Regions from separate parts of the Bradyrhizobium sp. INPA03-11B genome, predicted to be linked through region 1. Evidence: riboswitches for the same ligand, from Rfam matches in the RefSeq annotation. Region 1 holds a riboswitch; each other region holds the start of a gene.
What was found. A riboswitch is a leader RNA that binds a small molecule or an ion and turns the genes downstream of it on or off. The one in region 1 is predicted to bind cobalamin.
Positions count from the first base shown of each region.

Region 1 (6,960 bases):
CAGCGTCGTCGTAATCCTGTGGGTCGGCTCGCACGACGTGCTGGTCGGAACCATCAGCCCCGGCCGGCTCGGCCAGTTCATTCTCTATACGGCGTTCGCCGCGAGTGGCCTCGGCCAGCTCAGCGAAGTCTGGGGCGAAGTCTCGGCCGCATCGGGCGCCGCCGAACGGCTGTTCGAGATCCTGCGCGTCAGGCCGCAGATCGCAGCTCCCGCTTCGCCGCGCGCGCTGCCGCAGCCTGCGCGCGGCGATGTCGGCTTCGACGATGTCAGCTTCGCCTATCCGACCCGGCCCAATGCGCTCGCAGTCGACGGCGTGTCGCTGAAGGTCGGCTCGGGCGAGAAGGTTGCGATCGTCGGCCCCTCCGGCGCCGGCAAGAGCACGCTGTTCCATTTGCTGCTGCGCTTCTACGATCCGAAATCGGGCACCATCTCGCTCGACGGCGTGCCGATCCGGCAGGCCGATCCGGCCGACGTGCGCGCACGGATCGCGCTGGTGCCGCAGGATTCGGTGGTGTTCGCCGCCTCAGCCCGCGAGAACATCCGGTTCGGCCGGCCCGATGCCACCGATGCTGAGGTCGAGCGCGCTGCCGATCTCGCGCATGCCACCGAATTCCTGCGCCGTCTGCCGGAAGGCTTCGACGCCCAACTCGGCGAGCGCGGCGTGACGCTATCAGGCGGCCAGCGCCAGCGCATCGCGATCGCGCGCGCGATCCTGCGCGATGCGCCGCTGCTGCTGCTGGATGAAGCGACCTCGGCGCTCGACGCCGAGAGCGAGACGCTGGTGCAGACCGCGCTCGAGGAATTGATGCGCCATCGCACCACGCTCGTCATCGCGCATCGGCTGGCGACCGTGCTGTCCTGCGACCGCATCCTGGTCATGGACCAGGGCAGGATCGTCGAGCAGGGCACCCATGCCGAGCTGGTCGCCGCGGGCGGCCTCTATGCGCGGCTGGCGCGCCTGCAGTTCGAGGGGATCTGAACGAATCGGGACGCTGTGCGCGCCGCCTATGCAATTCCTATGCGATCGGGCGCGCGCTCCCCTCGAAAACCTATTCCCGCGCAGGAATAGTCGCGCCGCGCCGGACCTCGCTCGACAGCCGAAGGAGGTCAGTCGCGCGGGGTGTTCGACTGATGCGCGAGGACGCGACTGAACCCGAGAGCAAGCTGCTCCGTGCCTGGCAGCTTGCCGTGCTGCGCTTCGCAGTGACGCTCGACGACGACGACCGGATACACGCGCTCGGTGTCGCCGGCGAGGTCGACCGGCTGGGCGGCGCGGCCGATGACGCATTCAACTTCTTCCGCAGGACGACTGCGGAACTCTGCCGTGTCATCACCGGCAGCGGCGCACAAGCCGAGGCCATTGTCCTGCGCTTCCTGACACAGATCGACAATCCCAGACTGCGGCGCGCATTCGAGGCGGCGATCGCGAACGACCGGACTCCACCGAAGATCGTCTCCAGCCGAAGCAGGCCGAACGTCGACCTCTGGCGCGGGCTGCCGTCGCGGCGTGCAACCGGAACGTAGCGAGGAGCTCTCTGCAATCGGCAGCATGGCGCGGCGGATATTCCGCCAGAGCATGTCGCCACAACCCTGACCGGGTTGCCGCGATGCGTGCGATGCGCTTCTCTGTGCCCGAAAAGAGACCGGTTGGTTTCGGAATGCGGGGAGTGGCGAGATGGGCGGTTTGGTGATCAGCGGCGGCCGAGTGGTGGATCCGGCCAGCGGGATGGATGCGGTCGGCGACGTCGCCGTCGTCGACGGCAAGATCGCCGCGGTCGGCGCCGGGCTCGGCGGCGCCGAGCGGCAGATCGACGCCACCGGGCTCGTGGTGGCGCCCGGCTTCATCGACCTGCACGCGCATGGCCAGACCATTCCGGCCGATCGGATGCAAGCGTTCGACGGCGTGACGACATCGCTCGACCTCGAGGCCGGCGTGTTGCCGGTGGCGTCCTGGTACAAGCGCCAGGCCGAGAAGGGGCGGGTGCTGAACTACGGCGCGGCCGCCAACTGGGCGTTCGCGCGGATCGGCGCGATGACCGGCTCGAATTCGGAAAGCTCGCTGGAATCGTTCGGTGCAGCGATGCGCGATCGCCGCTGGATCGAGAACGTGGCGACCGAGGGTGAGGTCGGCGGCATCCTCGAGCGCCTTGCCAATGGATTGAACGAGGGCGGCATTGGCATCGGCATTCTCAACGCCTATGCGCCCGGCGCCGGCGTGCAGGAATTGACCGCGGTGTGCCAGCTCGCGGCTAATCATGCGGTGCCGACCTTCACCCACGTCGCCTACATGTCGCGCATCGATCCGGAGAGCGCGGCCGAGGCCTATATCCGCCTGATCGGCTATGCCGGCGCCACCGGCGCACACATGCACATCTGCCACTTCAACTCGTCGAGCAAGACCGATATCGAACGCTGCGTTGCGCTGATCGCGAAAGCGCAGGCGCAGGGCCTGCCAATCACGGTGGAAGCCTATCCCTACGGCACCGGCTCGACGGTGCTGGCGGCGACCTTCTTCAGCGATCCGAAATTCGAGGAGCGTAACGGCCTCGGCTATGATTCGGTGCAGCGGGTGACCGACGGTCATCGCTTCGGCAGCCGCGAGGAGCTGCTGGCGGCGCAGGCCGCGGAGCCCTCGACGCTGGTGCTGTGGCATGTGCTCGACATCGAGAACAACGCGCATCATCGCGACCTGCTCGACATGGCGGTGCTGTATCCGGGCGGTGCGATCGCGTCCGACGCGATGCCATGGACGCTATCGGATGGCCGCCCCTACACCGGCGACGCCTGGCCGTTGCCTGACGATGCCACCTCGCATCCGCGCTCGGCAGGCTGCTTCACCCGCTTCATCCGCGAATGGGTGCGCGAGCGCAAGAAGGTGTCGCTGCTCGAGGGCATCCGCAAATGCGCGCTGATCCCGGCGGAGATCCTGTCGGCGAGCACGCCGGCGATGCGCGCCAAGGGCAGGCTGCAGGCGGGCGCCGATGCCGACGTCGTGGTGTTCGACTTCGAGACGCTGAGCGACCGCGCGACCTTCTCGACGATGAATCGTCCGGCGGAAGGCGTACGCCACCTCGTGGTCAGCGGCCAGCCGCTGATCAATGATGGTGTCCTCGACGTTGCGGCACGTCCCGGCCGGCCGGTGCGCCGGCCCGTCGCTGGGGGCTGAGGTGCCGGTCCCGATCCTGCTGGTCGCGGGCTTTCTCGGGGCGGGCAAGACCACGGTCGTCAACCATCTGCTGGCGCATGCGCAAGGCAAACGCATCGCCGCCGTGGTCAATGATTTCGGCGCGATCAATATCGATGCCGAGCTGATCGCCGGCGCCGGTGACGGCGTGGTCAGTCTGAGCAATGGCTGCATCTGCTGCACGCTGGAGGGTGACCTGCTGCGCACGCTCGCGACACTGTTGCGGCGTGATCCGTGTCCCGAATTCATCGTGATCGAGACCAGCGGGATCGCCGATCCCGCCGATATCGTCCGCAACCTGATGGATCCGGTGATCTGGAAGGAGGCGCCGCTGGAGACGGTGCTGTGCGTCGTCGACGCAACGCAGCCGGTGGCCGCGCTGGATGATGCGTTGCTGCGCTCGCAGCTGCGGGCGGCCGATGTGGTGGCGCTGAGCAAGGTGGATCTCGCCGATGCAGCCGCGTGCGCCGCGATCCGCGATGCCGTGCGAGCGATGCGTCCGGCGGCGGTGATCGTCGATGCCCTCCATGGCGAGGTGCCGGCCGAACTGCTGTTTCCTGCTGATCTCGATCATGTGCCGGCGCCGCGTGAGACCGCGCCGCGACGGCCAGCGACCGATCGCTTCGAGACGCTGAGCTGGACCTCGGAGCATCCGGTGCGGCTGCCGCGCCTGCAGCAGGCGATCGGCAAACTGGCGCCGAAGCTGGCGCGGGCGAAGGGATTGTTCGAGACGGTGGAGCAGCCCGGGCGGCTGACGGTATTTCAACTCGCCGGCGGCCGCGCGACCTTGGCTGCGGGCGGCGTGCTGGTACCCGGCGTGCCGCGCACGCGGCTAGTGTTCATCGCCGAGATGGGCGTGTTGTCGCGCGCCGAGATCGACGAGATCATGGAGGGATGTGTCGAAGCAGAGTAATGCCAAGGTTCTCCGTCATCCTGAGGTGCGAGCCTCTTCGGCGAGCCTCGAAGGATGCACGGCCTGGCTAGTGGCCGTCGATCCTTCGAGGCTCGCTACGCTCGCACCTCAGGATGACGGGACAAGCATTCGAGTCGGACGCTGTGTCCCGATCGCAGCACAATCGCACAAAGCATGCGTGCGACAATCGCATCGAATTGACAGCTCTGCGTCCACCACCTATCGTTTTTCGCGACGGTTCCCTTCGGGGATCAAAAGGGAATGCGGTGCGAGAGTACTCTCAACGCCGCAGCTGTCCCCGCAACTGTAAACGGCGAGCCTTTCGTCAATTTGCCACTGGGCTATTCAGCTCGGGAAGGCGTCGACAGGCGATGACCCGTGAGCCAGGAGACCTGCCGTCAGTCGTGGTCACACGCGAGCACATCGGGCGGGGGCGTCCTGGTGGGATCGGAGCACTGCCTTTTGGGCAATGCGCCAGTCCGCGTTCGCGGTGACGTGCCACGTTACCGCGAGTCGTTTCATGTCCTCGTCTTCTTCCGTTGCGCGCAACTGGCGCCTCGGCCTCGTCTGCTCCCTGTCATCATTGCTGCTGCCGGCCGAAGCCGGCGCGCAAACAGCTCCACCCACCACGCTCGATCCGATCGAGGTCGCACCCTCGGCATCCGCGAAGCCCAAACCCGCGGCGCGAAGCAGCAACGTCGCGACGGCGCGGCAACGCGCCAGGCCGGCAACGGCCGCCGCCGCGCCCGGCGCGCCGCGTGCCGCAGCGTCGGGTGCATCGGGAGCGGCTTCGCCAACACTCAATGCCACCACGCCGGGCGGCACCGGCAGCCGCCTCAACCTGACGCCGCTGCAGACGCCGGCCAGCGTCGAGATCATCACGGCGCAGACCATCGCCGAACGCGGCCAGCACAATGTGCTCGATGCCGTCACCCAGAACGCGGCTGGGTTCATCGCAACGCCGGCGCCGGGCAATGGCGGCCTGTCGTTCAGCACCCGCGGCTTTGCCGGCAGCAACTCGGTGATGACGCTCTATGACGGCACGCGCTTCTACATCGGCTCCGGCACCCTGACGTTCCCCTACGACACCTGGTCGACGCAACGCATCGAGGTGCTGCGCGGCCCGGCCTCGGTGCTGTACGGCGAAGGCGCGATTGGCGGCGTCATCAACGTCGTTCCGAAGAAGCCGTTAGCCACGCCCTACAACGAGGCCGAGGTCTCGCTCGACAGCAACATGACGCGGCGGCTTTCGGTGGACAGCACCGGTCCGATCAATCCCAATGTGTCCTACCGCATCAACGCCACCGGCAACATGTCGGACGGCTGGGTCGATCGCGACAAGACCTCGAATGCGGTGGTCTCCGCCGCCGTGCGCGTGCAGGCTTCGGACAATCTCGCCTTCACGCTGTCCGAGGACTACGGCGATCGCAGCCCGTCGCGCTACTTCGGCACGCCGCTGATCAACGGCGCGATCCAGGACGCGCTGCGCTTCAAGAACTACAACGCATCCGACAGCGCGATCCGCTATCAGGACAGCTGGACCCAGTTCAAGTCCGAATGGGATGTCGCCGACGGCGTCAAGGTCAATAACACGCTGTATTATCTGACCAGCGAGCGGCACTGGCGCGACATCGAGAACTACACCTGGAATCCAAAGACCCAGCTGATCGATCGGTCGAGTTATATCGAGATCTTCCATGACCAGAAACAGGTCGGCAACCGGATGGATGCGACCTTCAGCGGTCATGTGTTCGGACTTGCAAACCAGTTCGTGGCCGGGTTCGACGTCAACCGGATCGATTTCACCCATACCAACAACTCGCCTTACGGCGGCGCGTCGTCGGTCAATCCTTACGTGTTCGATCCCGGATCGTTCTTCGCGACGACGACAGTGACCACGCCGGGCTTCAACGCGATCGTCAATCAATATGCGCTGTTCGCCGAAGATCGCCTGTCGCTGACCGATCAGTTGTCGCTCGTCACCGGCGTCAGGTACGATCGTCCCGAAGTCGATCGCACCGATTACAAGACGCCGGCGAACAGTTTTGAAACGACGCTGTCGGGCACCAGCTGGCGTACCGGGTTGGTCTATGAGCCGATCAAGAACCTCGCGTTCTATGGTCAGTACGCGGTCGGCGTCGATCCGGTCAGCAATTTGATCTCGCTGTCGACCTCGCAGAAGACCTTCCAGCTCGCGACCGGCAAGCAGACCGAGGTCGGGGTCAAGCAGTCGTTCTGGGGTGGCCGCGGCGAGTGGACGCTGGCTGCTTACGAGATCGTCAAGACCGGCCTGACGATTCCCGATCCCGGCAATCCCACCGCTGGCCTGGCATTGCAGATCGGCCAGCAGTCATCGCGCGGGGTCGAAGGATCGGTCGGACTTGCGCTGAACGATGGCTGGCGCGTCGACGCCAATCTTGCGCTGCTGCGCGCCCGCTATGACAACAACAGCCAGGTGGTCGGCGGCAAGATCGTCAGCTACAACGGCAATGTCCCGGTCAACGTACCGCAGCAGGTTGCGAACGTCTGGCTGACCTGGGATTTCGCGTCGAACTGGTCGGCCTATGGCGGCGTGCAGATCGTCGGCGCGATGTATTCGGATCTGGCCAACACCCAGTTGCGGCCGGGCTACAATGTGGTCAATGGCGGCATCAAGTGGAAGCCGGATGACCGCACCACGGTCGCGTTCCGCGTCTACAATCTGTTCGACAAGGTTTACGCTGTGACCTCGAACGGCACGGGGCAGTGGCTGCTGGGCATGCCGCGCACCGCCGAACTGTCCGTCAACGTGAAGTTCTGATCATGCGCAGGGCTCTGATCCGGCGAGGGCGGCGATGGCTCTATGTCGTCCATCGCTGGATCG
Region 1 covers NZ_JASGSR010000017.1:43,758-50,717, reverse strand. The annotation lists gene QMZ05_RS09580 (ABC transporter ATP-binding protein/permease) at 1-979, shown strand, start outside; gene QMZ05_RS09575 (hypothetical protein) at 1,132-1,524, shown strand; gene QMZ05_RS09570 (amidohydrolase family protein) at 1,676-3,166, shown strand; gene QMZ05_RS09565 (GTP-binding protein) at 3,168-4,097, shown strand; cobalamin riboswitch at 4,316-4,512, shown strand; gene QMZ05_RS09560 (TonB-dependent receptor) at 4,618-6,897, shown strand; gene QMZ05_RS09555 (PepSY domain-containing protein) at 6,900-6,960, shown strand, end outside.

Region 2 (6,960 bases), on a different contig from region 1:
GAGCGGCGCATGCGTGAGCATGGCGGGAATCTCGACGTCGCCCAGCAACGCTACGGCGGCGCAGCGGAAGACTGGATTGATCTGTCGACCGGGATCAATCGCGTGCCTTATCCAGACGTCAGTGTGGAGGCGCGGCAATGGAGCGTGTTGCCGTCGCGATCCGAAATCGAATCCCTGCACGACGCGGCGCGGCGGGCCTACGCTACCAGTGCGCCGATCGTGGCGATGGGCGGTGCGCAGGCCGCCATTCAGTTGCTGCCTAGTCTGGCGTCGCGCGGGCGAGCGCGCATCCTGGCGCCCACATATAATGAGTATGCCGGCGTGTTGTCGGCGGCGGGCTGGGAGGTTGCCGAGGTGTCCGAGGTTGCGGCGCTTGCGGGAGCCGATGTTGCCGTCGTCGTCAATCCGAACAACCCCGACGGAAGACGCCATGATCGGGACGAACTGCTTGCGCTGTTGCCACGTGTTGGCCGGCTCGTGATCGACGAGAGTTTTGCGGACGCCGTACCCGGCATCTCGCTTGCAGCAGAAGCAGGACGCGCGGGGCTCGTGATCCTGCGCTCATTCGGCAAGTTTTACGGGCTTGCCGGCTTGCGGCTCGGCTTCGCTGTTGGCGGCGCAGCTGATATCGCCGCGCTCTCCGCAATGACCGGGCCATGGCCGGTTTCGGGGGCCGCGATCGCGATCGGGCGGCGGGCCTTGCTCGACCACGACTGGGCGAGGGCAACGACCGCACGGCTGGCGGACGACTGCGTCAAGCTCGACGCGGCGGCGCAATCGCGGGGTTGGACGCTGGTCGGCGGCACGCCGCTGTTCCGGCTTTACGAGACCGGCGATGCGCTCGCCGCGCAGGAGACGCTTGCCCGCGGACGGATCTGGTCGCGCGTCTTCCAGCACAAGCCGGGATGGCTGCGCCTCGGTCTGCCCGGCAATGAGGCTGAATGGTCCCGGCTTTCCGCCGTGTTGTCGCGCTGATTTCTTGACGCGTTTTCTTCACGCGAACTGGTGTCGACTTCGCTCGAAACGCCCTTAGCGCGCCAGCGCGAGCAGGCCGTCGACATCGAGATGGGTCTCGATGTGCTCGGCAAGCGCGTCGAGCGCGCTCTCGACCCTGGCGCCGTAAGGCTGATCCGCCGCAGGGATATCGAGCTGCGCAAGGAAGGCCTTACGAAATTCGTCCGACGTGAACAGGCCGTGCAGATAGCTGCCGTGAACGCGTCCGTCAGGCGACATGGCACCTTCCGGCGAGCCGTCAAGTATTGAAAACGGCCGGACGCGATCCGGGCCGTCGGTGCGTCCGATGTGGATTTCGTAGGCGCTGATCGGCTGACCGGTCGCAGCATGCACGGCGCTGACGCGGGTCAGCGTCTTCTGCTCGGTCATGGTGGTGGTGACATCGAGCAGCCCGAGCCCGCGCGTTTCGCCCGCGGGACCCTCGATCCCATCGGGATCGGCGACCGCTTGTCCGAGCATCTGGTATCCGCCGCACAGGCCGAGCACGTGCCCGCCGCGGCGATGATGCGCCAGGAGATCGATGTCCCAGCCCTGCGCGCGCAGGAAGGCGAGGTCGCCGCGGGTCGATTTCGAGCCGGGCAGGATGACGAGCCTGGCATCACCGGGGATGGCTTCGCCCGGACGGACCATCACCAGATCGACGCCGGGTTCGAGCTTCAGCGGATCGAGGTCGTCGAAATTCGCAATCCGCGACAGGGCCAGAAACGCGATCTTGCACTGGCCGGGCTTGCGCGCGTCGCCGAGCCCGAGCGCGTCTTCGGCCGGTAATTCGCCGGCGCGAGCGAACCAGGGCAGCACGCCAAAGCCGCGCCACGCGGTGCGGTCCTCGATCAGGCGGTAGCCGTCGTCGAACAGCGAGGGATCGCCGCGGAATTTGTTGATGACGAAGCCCTGGATCATCGCGGCATCGTCGGGATCGATCACGGTCTTGATGCCGACGAGCTGCGCGATCACGCCGCCGCGGTCGATGTCGCCGACCAGCACCACGGGCACGTCGGCCCGGCGCGCAAAGCCCATATTGGCGATGTCGGCCTTGCGCAGGTTGACCTCGGCGGGACTGCCGGCGCCTTCGACCAGCACGAGGTCTGCGCGCGCCTTCAGGCGCTCAAAACTCTCCAGCACTGCGCCCATCAGCTGTGGCTTCATGCCGGCATATTCCCGCGCGCGGGCGGTCGCGATCCGCTTGCCGTGCACGATGATCTGGGCGCCGACATCGGTTTCGGGCTTGAGCAGCACCGGGTTCATGTCGGTGTGCGGCTCGACGCCGGCGGCGAGCGCCTGCAACGCCTGCGCGCGTCCGATCTCGCCGCCATCGATGGTCACGGCCGCATTGTTCGACATGTTCTGAGGTTTGAACGGCAGCACGCGCAGGCCGCGCCGCGTGGCGGCGCGCGCAAGCCCCGCGACGATGAGCGATTTGCCCACGTCCGAGCCGGCTCCCTGGATCATCAATGCGCGCGCCATGGCGATGTCTGTCAGAATTCGACGCCCGGCTGGGCCTTGATGCCGGAGCGGAACGGATGCTTCACCAATGTCATCTCGGTGACGAGATCGGCAATCTCGATCAGCTCCTTCTTGGCGTTGCGACCGGTGAGCACGACATGCGTCATCGGCGGCTTCGACGTCGTCAGGAATTCCACGACGTCAGCGACCGCGAGATAGTCGTAGCGCAGCGCGATGTTGATCTCGTCGAGCACGACCATGCGCAGGCTCGGATCTGCGATCAGCTGCTTGGCCTTTTCCCACCCGGCTTGCGCTGCTGCGATATCGCGGGCGCGATCCTGGGTCTCCCAGGTAAAACCTTCGCCCATCGCGTGGAATTGACAGAGCTCGCCGAAATGCCCGGTGAGCAGCCGGCGCTCGCCGGTATCCCAGGCCCCCTTGATGAATTGCACCACGGCACAGGGAAAGCCGTGCGCGACGCAGCGGACGATCATGCCGAAGGCGGAGGACGATTTTCCTTTGCCGGCGCCGGTATGAACGATGATCAGACCCTTTTCGCCGCTCTTGGTCGCCATGATGCGATCCCGGGCGGCCTTCTTTTTCGCCATCTTGTCGGCATGGCGCGCGTCCAGCGATGGGTCGGTGCCGACAGCGCCGTCCTCAGCGTCGTTTCCATCAGAAATCATCACGTTCCTTCGGCTTGACAAGTGCGAGGCTTGGACGAATGGTGGGCCTGCGTTGGTTCCTGTCCTACGACAGGCGAACAGGGAATGCGATAGGGCTGAGACCGCAAGGTCGGCCCAAAACGCAGCCGCCCCCGCGACCGTGACCGGAGAGATGCCCAGGCCACTGATTCCGTAAGGAGTCGGGAAGGTGGGCATCAAAGGAGAAATCCTACTCCGCAAGCCGGGAGACCTGCCAGCGCAGCATGTTGTGAGACCGGCGGACGGGGTGTTCCGCGACGGGGAACGAGCCGATCCACAATCGGTTCGTGTGCCTCATCGCTTCCCGCTGTCAATCCAGGAAGGCCGATGAGCGTTACCCTTCATGTCTGTATCACCTGCCGCGCCGGCCAAACGTTGGCGGAAGGTGACGTCGCGCCCGGTGCGCGCCTGCATGCCGCGCTTCTCGAGGCCGGCGTGCCCGATGGCGTCGATCTGGTTCCCGTCGAATGCCTGTCGGCTTGCAGCCAGGGCTGCTCGGTCGCGCTCAGCGCGCCCGGCCGGTGGTCCTATGTCTATGGGCGCCTGTCCGAAGCCAATGCCGGGGATGTGATCGCAGGCGCCTCCGCCTATGCGGCGGCACCTGACGGCATCGTGCCGTGGCGCAGCCGTCCTGAAATCTTCCGCAAGCAATCGCTTGCCCGCATTCCACCTCTTCCCGTCGTGCCGGAGGCCGCAGAATGACTACACTCGCCAAGGTTCCGGTTACCGTCGTGACCGGCTTTCTCGGGTCCGGCAAGACGACGCTGATCCAGCATCTGATCCGGAACGCCAACGGCAAGAAGCTCGCGGTGCTGGTGAATGAATTCGGCAGCGAAGGCGTCGACGGCGACATCCTGAAATCCTGCGCCGATGCCAATTGTCCGACCGAGAACATCGTCGAGCTCGCCAATGGCTGCATCTGCTGCACTGTCGCCGACGATTTCATCCCGGCGATGGAGCAGTTGCTCGCGCGCCCGGTGAAGCCCGATCACATCGTGATCGAGACCTCGGGGCTCGCACTGCCGAAGCCGTTGCTCAAGGCGTTCGACTGGCCGGAGATTCGTTCGCGGATCACGGTCGACGGCGTGATCGCGCTGGCCGATGCGGAAGCCGTTGCAGCCGGCCGCTTTGCGCCGGATCCGGCCGCGGTGGATGCGCAGCGCGCGGCCGACGACAATCTCGATCACGAGACGCCGCTGTCCGAAGTGTTCGAGGACCAGATCGCCTGCGCCGATATCGTGCTGCTGACCAAGGCCGATCTCGCCGGCGCGGAGGGGATCAAGGCGGCCAAGGAGGTGATCGCGGCCGAGATGCCGCGTGAGGTGCCGATGTTGCCCATCGTCGACGGCACCATCGACGCGCGCGTGATCCTGGGGCTCGGAGCTGCGGCGGAAAATGACCTCGCGTCGCGGCCGTCGCATCATGACGGCGAAGAGGAGCACGAGCACGACGATTTCAATTCGGTGGTGATCGATCTTCCGGAGATTGTCGACATCGATGCGCTGGTCGCCTCGATCAAGGGCCTGGCGCGGGAGCAGAACGTGCTGCGCGCCAAGGGCTACATCGCGGTCGAAGGCAAGCCGATGCGCTTGCTGGTGCAATCGGTCGGCGAGCGGGTGCGGCATCAGTTCGACATGCCCTGGGGCGCGCGGACGAGACAGTCGAAGCTCGTCGTGATCGGCGAACACGGCGATATCGATGAAGCCGCCATCAGGGCACGGCTTGGTGTCTGATGCACGTCGTTTTCCGCGAGAGCCGCGGCCTTGAGGAGACCGCGACACCAAGGGACCTCGGCCAGGATCCGGCCGATCTCGTGGTGCTGTCGTTTTCCGACAGTGATCTCGCGGCGTTCGCGGCCGGCTGGCGGCGCGGCCGCGCCGCATTGCCGTCGCTGCGGCTCGCCAATCTCGCGGAACTGCGCCATCCGCTGTCGGTCGACACCTATATCGAGCGGACGCTGTCGCACGCGCGCGGCATTTTGGTACGGCTGATCGGCGGCGAACCTTATTGGGCCTACGGGCTGTCAGCGGTGCATCGGGTGGCGAAGGAGCGCGACATCGCTCTGGTGGTGCTGCCGGCGGATGGCCGCGACGATTTGCGGCTGGATGAATTCTCGACCTTGCCGGTCTCGACGCTGCGCCGTCTGAAGGTGTTGTGCGACAAGGGCGGCCCCGTTGCCGCGCAGGCCGTGATCGCGCAATTGGCACTGGCGTCCGGGCTCTATGCCGGGCCTGTGGTCGGTGAGATCGATCTTCCCGAGATCGGCGCCTACGATTCCCGTCGCGGCGCCATCGCTGCGCTGCCGGCGCCGGATGGCCGGCCGCGGGCGCTGGTGACGTTCTATCGTTCCTATCTCGCGGCCGGCGACGCCGCTCCGGTCGATGCATTGATCGATGCGTTGCGCGCGAAGGGGTTTGATGCCCACGGTGTCTTCGTCACCTCGTTGAGGGCGGCAGGCGTTGCCGACTGGTTGCGCGTTCAGTTCGAGCAGTGCCCGCCTGCCGCCATCGTCAACGCGACTGCGTTCTCCGCGGCCGGTGACGACGGCACGACGCCGTTCGATGCCGTGTCGTGCCCGGTTTTCCAGGTCGCGCTGTCCACGGCGCGGCGCGAGGATTGGGCCCTGTCGTTGCGCGGCCTGTCGCCCGGCGATCTCGCGATGCATGTGGTGTTGCCGGAAGTCGATGGTCGCCTGTTCACTGGTGTCGTAAGCTTCAAGTCGCCCGGCGAGCGCGATCCGGATCTGCAATTCGCGCATCTTGCGCATCGGCCGGACGCCGAACGCGTCGCGGCGATTGCCGCGCGGGTCGCCGCCTGGCACCGGCTTGCCGGCAAGCCGGCGCACGAGAAGCAGCTTGCGCTCGTGCTGTCGAACTATCCGGGCCGCCCACACCAGATCGCGCATGCCGTCGGCCTCGATGCACTTGCCTCGGTCGGGGTTTTGCTGACCGATCTCGCGGCTGCGGGTTTTGATCTTGAACCGACGGCGTCGCTGGGCGACGTGCTCCTGCGCCGGAAGCTGACATGGGACGTGGCCGAATATCGCGCGGTGCTCTCCAGCCTCTCGCAGCAGCTTCAGGACGATCTCGCGCGCGCATGGGGCGCGCCGGAGGATGATCCCGATTGCCGTGACGGCGTGTTTCATTTCGCCGCGATCCAGTGCGGCAAGTCGATCATCGCGGTTCAGCCGGAGCGCGGTGAGGCCAGTCATCGCGACGCCGACTATCACGATCTCTCGCGCACGCCGCGCCATGCCTATGTCGCGTTCTATTTGTGGCTCAGGCAGCAGGGCCTCGACGCCGTCGTCCACATGGGCGCGCATGGCACGCTGGAATGGCTGCCCGGCAAATCGGTTGCGCTGTCATCGGCGTGCTGGCCGGAAGCGCTGATCGGCGATCTGCCCGTCGTCTATCCCTTCATCGTCAACGACCCCGGCGAGGCGGCGCAGGCCAAGCGCCGGATCGGTGCCGTGACGATCGGCCATCTGCCGCCGCCGCTGGCGCAGGCAGCGGTGCCGGAAGGGTTGCGCCGGCTCGAGCGTTTGCTCGATGAATATTCGACCGCCGACGGTCTTGATCCGGCCCGGCGGCAGCGGCTGATTACCGCGATCCGCGAGGAAGCGCGCATTGCCGGACTGGAGGACGATCTCGGTCTCGCCGCGTCGGTCTCGGCGGCTGAGGCCATTCCGCAGATCGATCGCTTCGTCTGCGATCTCAAGGAAAGCCAGTTCGGCGACGGTCTCCATGTGTTCGGGCAGGGCGTCTGCGGCGATGCGGAGAAGGCAGCCTTGCGCGACGCA
Region 2 covers NZ_JASGSR010000031.1:44,317-51,276, reverse strand. The annotation lists gene cobD (threonine-phosphate decarboxylase CobD) at 10-975, shown strand; gene QMZ05_RS15705 (cobyric acid synthase) at 1,030-2,478, opposite strand; gene cobO (cob(I)yrinic acid a,c-diamide adenosyltransferase) at 2,490-3,143, opposite strand; cobalamin riboswitch at 3,180-3,395, shown strand; gene QMZ05_RS15695 (DUF1636 domain-containing protein) at 3,489-3,863, shown strand; gene cobW (cobalamin biosynthesis protein CobW) at 3,860-4,894, shown strand; gene cobN (cobaltochelatase subunit CobN) at 4,894-6,960, shown strand, end outside.
Region 2: linked by a shared signal. The riboswitch ahead of QMZ05_RS15695 (DUF1636 domain-containing protein) and the one ahead of QMZ05_RS09560 (TonB-dependent receptor) in region 1 are both predicted to bind cobalamin.

Region 3 (6,960 bases), on a different contig from region 1:
CGATATAGAGGTTGAGAGACTGCGCCTGGTCGATCCATTTCTGCCGCCGCGCGGCCGCCTCGACCAGCCAGCGCGAATCGATCTCGAAGGCTGTCGCGTAGCGTGCCTTGAGGTCGTCGGGGATGCGGTCGATCGCACCGACGCTGCCGTCAAAATATTTGAGGTCGTGGACCATGACCTCGTCCCACAGCCCGCGCTCCTTGAGGTCGCGCACCAGATGGTCGTTCACCACCGTAAAGTCGCCGGACATGTTGGATTTGACATAGAGGTTCTGGTAGGCCGGCTCGATCGACTGCGCGACGCCGCAGATGTTGGAGATCGTCGCCGTGGGCGCGATCGCCATCACGTTCGAGTTGCGCATGCCGACCGCGGTGACGCGGCCGCGCAGGGCTACCCAGTCAAGCGTGCTGGTGCGATCCATCGCAACCCCGCCGCGGGCATCGGCAACGAAGTCTATCGAATCGATCGGCAGGGTGCCCTGGCTCCACAGCGAGCCCTCGAACGACGGATAGCGTCCTCGCTCGGCGGCGAGATCGACCGAGGCCGAGATCGCATGATATGAGATCGCCTCCATGCTGGTGTCGGCGAAGGCGACGGCGGCATCAGACGCTACCGCGATGCGCAGCATATGTAGCGCGTCCTGGAACCCCATCAGACCGAGCCCGACCGGGCGATGCCGCAGGTTGGAGCAGCGCGCTTCCGGGATGGTGTAAAAGTTGATGTCGATGACATTGTCGAGCATCCGCATCGCCGTCGTCACCGTCTTCTTCAGCCTGACATCGTCGAGCCGGCCGTCCTGGATGTGATTGGCGAGGTTGATCGAGCCGAGATTGCACACGGCGGTCTCGTCGTCGGACGTGTTCAGCGTGATCTCGGTGCAGAGGTTCGAAGAGTGGATCACGCCGGCATGGCGCTGCGGCGAGCGCAGGTTGCACGGGTCCTTGAAGGTGATCCAGGGATGGCCGGTCTCGAACAGCATGGTCAGCATCTTGCGCCAGAGGTCGACGGCGCGGATCTGCTTGAACACCCGCATCTCGCCGCGCGCGGCCTTGGCCTCGTAATAGGCGTAACGCTCGGCGAACGGCTTGCCATAGAGATGGTGCAGATCCGGCGTTTCGTCCGGCGAGAACAACGTCCATTCGCTATCGGCCTCGACGCGCTGCATGAACAGATCGGGCACCCAGTTGGCGGTGTTCATGTCGTGGGTGCGGCGGCGGTCGTCGCCGGTATTCTTGCGCAGATCGAGGAATTCCTCGATGTCGACGTGCCAGGTCTCGAGATAGGCGCAGACAGCGCCTTTGCGTTTGCCGCCCTGGTTGACGGCAATCGCGGTGTCGTTGGCCACTTTCAGGAACGGAACCACGCCCTGGCTTTCGCCATTGGTGCCCTTGATATGGGCGCCGAGCCCGCGGACGCGGGTCCAGTCGTTGCCGAGCCCACCGGAATATTTGGCGAGCAGCGCGTTGTCCTTGATCGACTTGAAGATGCCGTCGAGGTCATCGGCCACGGTGGTCAGGAAACACGACGAGAGCTGCGACCGCAGCGTGCCGGAATTGAACAGCGTCGGCGTCGAAGCCATGAAGTCGAACGACGACAGCAAATCGTAAAACTCGATCGCGCGGGCCTCACGGTCGATCTCGCGCAGCGCCAACCCCATGGCGACGCGCATGAAGAAGGCCTGCGGCAGCTCGATGCGGTTACCGCGGACATGCAGGAAATAGCGGTCGTACAGCGTCTGTAGACCGAGGAACTGGAACGACAGATCACGCTCGGGCTTCAGTGCTGCGGCGAGCCGCACGAGGTCGAAGCGGCCGAGCTCGGCGTCCAGCAGTTCGGACGTGAACCCGGTCTTGATATAGGCCGGGAAATACTCGGCATAGTGCACGGCCATATCCGCCTGCGACGCACTGGTCGGCACGCCATGCACATAGGACAGCACCTCCGTGCGCAGCTTGTCGAGCAACAGGCGCGCGCTGACATAGGTGTAGTTCGGCTCCTGCTCCACCAGGGTGCGGGCCGCCATCACCGAGGCGAGCGCCAGCTCATCCTGGCCGATGCCGTCATAGATGTTGCGTTGGGTCTCGGCGATGACGGGCACGGCGTCGACGCCGTCAAGGCCGGTACAGGCCTCGTTGATGATCAGCGCCAACCGGGCGTGGTCGAGCGGCACCTTGGTGCCGCCACGCAGCGTGACCTGGATCGCTGGTCCTGCCGCCGGCTTTGCCGTTTTCGCCGCCTCCTGCTCGGCGCGCTGCCTCGTGCGCTCCTCGCGGTACAACACATAGGCGCGCGCCACCTTGTGGTGCTCGCTGCGCATCAGCGCCAGTTCGACCTGATCCTGCACGTCTTCGATGTGGAAGGTGCGGCCCTCGCTCATCCGCCGCGACAGCGCGGTGACGACCTCCGCGGTGAGTTGCTCGACGATCTCATGCACCCGGCGCGAGGTGGCCGCGGTATGTCCCTCAACTGCGAGGAACGCCTTGGTCATCGCCACCGAAATCTTGCTGGCGTCGAATTTCGACACCGTGCCGTTACGGCGTATCACCTGTATCGGAGGGGCAGCTTCCGGCGCGGCGAGCGATTCTGGACGCAACAGGATGAGTGGCGCTGGCTTTGTTTCGCGATCGAGAGAGAGAGACATCGTGCAGACCCCGTGATGCTTGTTGGGGCTGGATGTCGAGGGGACGCTGCGTCATTCCGGCGGCAAGTGCCACCGGCATGGCCGTGCAAGCGACCGCCGGGACACCCCGCCCGTGGACGTGTTTGGTGTCGCGGCAGGTCTCCTGGCTCGCAGGTCGCCGTTGCTCCCTCGTCTTCCCAATGCCTCGTGGCATCAGTGACTTAACAGGGCGAGAGCAACTCACTGCTTACAGTTGCGGGGGCAGCGCCGGATTTTTACGGATCGATCCGTAGTTCACCGGCTTCCCTCTTAGCCACCAAATCTTGTGATATGGCGGACCGTGACGTCTATATCTGGTGCGATTTGAGACAGGATGTCAACCGCCGCAAGACGATCTCTCCAAATTTTTTGGAAGCGTCATCCCAACGCTCGTGAGCGTCTGTGGACGAAGCCCCTCAACTCACGTGAGTTGACGCGCCCGCGATGTTGTCTGTAAGTGACCTCGTCGTGGTTCTTCGAGAGGCACTTTCTCTCGAAGCTAAGAGGGAAGCCGGTGCGATGCCGGCGCTGCCCCCGCAACTGTAAGCGGCGAGCCATCGTCCATTTCAGCCACTGAAGCGCAAGTTTCGGGAAGGCCGGACGACAGCTAGGACCCGCGAGCCAGGAGACCTGCCTCGACAACATAAACGTCCTCGGGCGGGGTGTCCCGGTGGTGCGGTTGCGACCCGCTTGCGCCTCCATGCGTCTTTGCGAGTCCAGACGTGTCACTACGGCCTTTGCCCCCAACTTTTGGGGTTAAGCCAATGTCCTCTAAATCTATCTCCTCACTTGCGGTCGCAACTCTTGGTACGCCGCGGATCGGTCCACGCCGCGAGCTCAAGCTTGCGCTCGAAAGCTTCTGGTCCGGCGCATCGGACGAGAAGGCATTGATCGAAGCCGGGATCGGATTGCGTGCCGCCAACTGGGCGCGGCAGAAGAAGCTCGGCGTCTCCGTGATCCCGTCGAACGATTTCTCGTTCTACGACCAGGTGCTCGACACCTCGGTGATGGTTGGCGCGATCCCCGCGATCTATGGCTGGGCCAGCGGCCCGATGCCACTTGCGACCTATTTTGCGATGGCGCGCGGCAGCCAGGGTGATGTCCAAGGCAACCCGCACGATGCGCCCCGCGGCCATGCCCATCATGGCCAAAGCGTGCCGGCGCAAGAAATGACCAAGTGGTTCGACACCAACTATCACTACATGGTTCCGGAACTCGCGAAAGATCAGCAATTCCGCCTCGTCTCGCGCAAGCCGATCGAGGAATATGAGGAAGCCAAGGCACTGGGCTACCAGACCCGACCCGCGCTGGTCGGTCCGGTCACCTTTCTCAAGCTCGCCAAGAGCAAGGATGCCGGCTTCGAGCCGCTGTCGCTGCTGGACCGGCTGCTGCCGGTCTATGTCGAGGTGCTGCGGGGGCTTGCCAGCAGCGGCGCGGAATGGGTGCAGATCGACGAGCCCTGCCTGGTGCTGGATCTCGACGAGGCGGCGCGTGACGCGCTGCGCCGTGCTTATGTCGGAATCGCCAGGGCGGTACCGCAGATCAAGATCATGCTGGCGAGCTATTTTGGCGGCCTTGGCGAGAATCAAGACACGGCATTCGCGCTTCCCGTGGCTGGTCTGCATCTGGACCTGGTGCGCGCGCCCGAGCAGCTCGATGACCTCGCCCGCCTGCCCGCCGACCGCGTCGTCTCGCTCGGCGTGCTCGACGGCCGCAACATCTGGCGCGCCGATCTAAGCAGACTCCTTGACCGGCTTGAACCCGCTGTTGCAAAGCTCGGCAAGGAGCGCGTGCAGATCGCGCCCTCCTGCTCGCTGCTGCATGTGCCGATCGATCTTGCCCTGGAAGGCAAGCTCGATGCCGAAGTGAAGAGCTGGCTGGCCTTCTCCGTGCAGAAGGTCGAGGAGTTGGCCACGCTCGGCACGGCACTTGCGAGCGGGCGCAGGTCGATCACAAAGGCTTTGAAGGCATCCGACGCCGCCGTAGCCGCGCGCAAGACCTCGCCGCGCATTCACGACGCGACGGTGGCAAGCCGCATCGCGGGGATCGACGAGGCGATGCGCCGGCGCGCCAGTCGGTTCGAGGAGCGAGCCGAGGTGCAGCATGCGCGCTTCAACCTGCCAGCTTTCCCCACGACGACGATCGGCTCTTTCCCGCAGACCCACGAAATCAGGAAAGCACGCGCCGCGCATGCCAAGGGAGACCTCAGTGATACCGCCTACAAGACCTTCCTTCAGAACCAGACAGCACGCACCGTGCGCTGGCAGGAAAGCATCGGTCTCGACGTGCTTGTCCATGGCGAGTTCGAGCGCAACGACATGGTGCAGTACTTCGGTGAGCAGCTCTTAGGATTCGTCTTCACCGAGAACGCCTGGGTGCAGTCCTACGGCTCGCGCTATGTCAGGCCGCCGATCCTGTTCGGCGACGTGTCACGCCCGAAGCCGATGACGGTCGAATGGTGGCACTATGCGCAGTCGCTGACTGCGAAGCCGATGAAGGCGATGCTGACCGGCCCAGTCACCATCCTCAACTGGTCGTTCGTCCGCGACGACGTTCCGCGTAGCCAAGCCTGCCGCCAGATCGCGCTCGCGATCCGCGACGAGGTTATAGACCTCGAAGGCGCCGGCGCCGGCGTGATCCAGATCGACGAGGCCGCCTTGCGCGAAGGCCTGCCGCTGCGGCGCTCGGAGTGGACAACCTATCTCGACTGGGCGGTGGAATGCTTCCGTATCTGCTCGTCCGGCGTCCGGGACGAGACCCAGATTCACACCCATATGTGCTACTCCGAGTTCAACGACATCATCGACGCGATCGGCACGATGGATGCCGACGTGATCTCGATCGAGACATCGCGATCGAAGATGGAGTTGCTGGACGCATTCCGGAACTACCGCTATCCGAACGAGATCGGACCCGGCGTCTACGACATCCACTCGCCGCGGGTGCCTGAGGTGACCGAGATGACCGAGCTGCTCAAGCTGGCGCGGCGGCGCCTGTCCGACGGCCAGCTCTGGGTCAATCCGGATTGCGGCCTGAAAACCCGCAAATGGGACGAGGTCAGGCCGGCGCTTGTCAACATGGTTGCGGCCGCGCGCGAGCTACGGGCCGCAGGCTGATTGTCACGGAGGCTGCTGATGCAGTTCTGGATCAAATGCACCCGCTATGGCAAAGCGGAGCCCTACTATGTCAACATCTCGCTCGTCGGCGGCATGTCGCGCGAGGGCGACAAGACGATCCTGGAATTCGTCGGCAGCAACGCTCAAACCATCGAGGTGATGGAAACGCCGGAACAGGTTCTGGCGCTTCACCTCGGTGCGCCCGCGGAGCGCGTCTAACTCCCAAGACCTTTAGGGTCGCGTGGCGACCGATCTGCCGCACAGCTGATGCTGCGCAGCGGCTGAGAGCGCCTGCTTGTCTTGCCTTCCACGGCATCAGATGCCCACAGCAAGCGTCCCGTTTGCTTCGACCAACTGCCTCGCGAGATCACGTGGCACGTCGCTTGCTTCGCTCATGGCGGAAGCACGGTTTTCGGCACGAAGTGATCATGGGAGGACAATATGCTCGGAATTGGAAGTAAGTTGCCGTCGTTCGAAATCACAGGCGTAAAGCCTGGCTTCCACGCGCAGCAGGAAGAAGGGCAGAGCGCGTTTGAAACGTTGACTGAAAGCAGCTTTTCCGGGAAATGGAAGATCATCTTCTTCTACCCGAAGGATTTCACGTTCGTCTGCCCGACCGAGATCGCCGAGTTTGCCCGGCTATCCAAGGATTTTGCCGACCGCGATGCGGTCGTACTGGGTGGTTCGACCGACAACGAGTTCTGCAAGCTCGCCTGGCGACGCGCACACCAGGACCTGCACAATCTGCCGATCTGGCAATTTGCCGATACCACAGGGGCGCTGGTCGATGGCCTTGGCGTGCGTTCGCCCGAGGGCGTCGCTTACCGCTATACCTTTATCACTGATCCTGACAATACCATCCAGCATGTCTATGCGACCAATCTCAATGTCGGCCGCAGCCCCAAGGACACGCTGCGCGTTCTGGACGCGCTGCAGACCGACGAACTCTGCCCGTGCAATCGCGAGATCGGCGGCGAAACGCTGAACGTTGCTTGAGGCAGCATGTCGTCGATCGAGCAGCTGAAGGAACAAATCCCCGACTTCGCAAAGGACGTCAGGCTCAATCTGATGTCGATGGTCGCCGATGAGACGCTGTCGCCGCAGCGCCAGTATGGGCTACTGTTGGCGAGCGCGATAGCCACCCGCAATCCGGCCGTGATCGCCGCGATGGAATCGGCTGCCGCC
Region 3 covers NZ_JASGSR010000068.1:2,346-9,305, forward strand. The annotation lists gene QMZ05_RS25515 (ribonucleoside-diphosphate reductase subunit alpha) at 1-2,641, opposite strand, end outside; cobalamin riboswitch at 2,756-2,978, opposite strand; cobalamin riboswitch at 3,112-3,312, shown strand; gene metE (5-methyltetrahydropteroyltriglutamate--homocysteine S-methyltransferase) at 3,424-5,775, shown strand; gene QMZ05_RS25525 (hypothetical protein) at 5,794-5,994, shown strand; gene QMZ05_RS25530 (peroxiredoxin) at 6,217-6,771, shown strand; gene QMZ05_RS25535 (carboxymuconolactone decarboxylase family protein) at 6,778-6,960, shown strand, end outside.
Region 3: linked by a shared signal. The riboswitch ahead of QMZ05_RS25515 (ribonucleoside-diphosphate reductase subunit alpha) and the one ahead of QMZ05_RS09560 (TonB-dependent receptor) in region 1 are both predicted to bind cobalamin.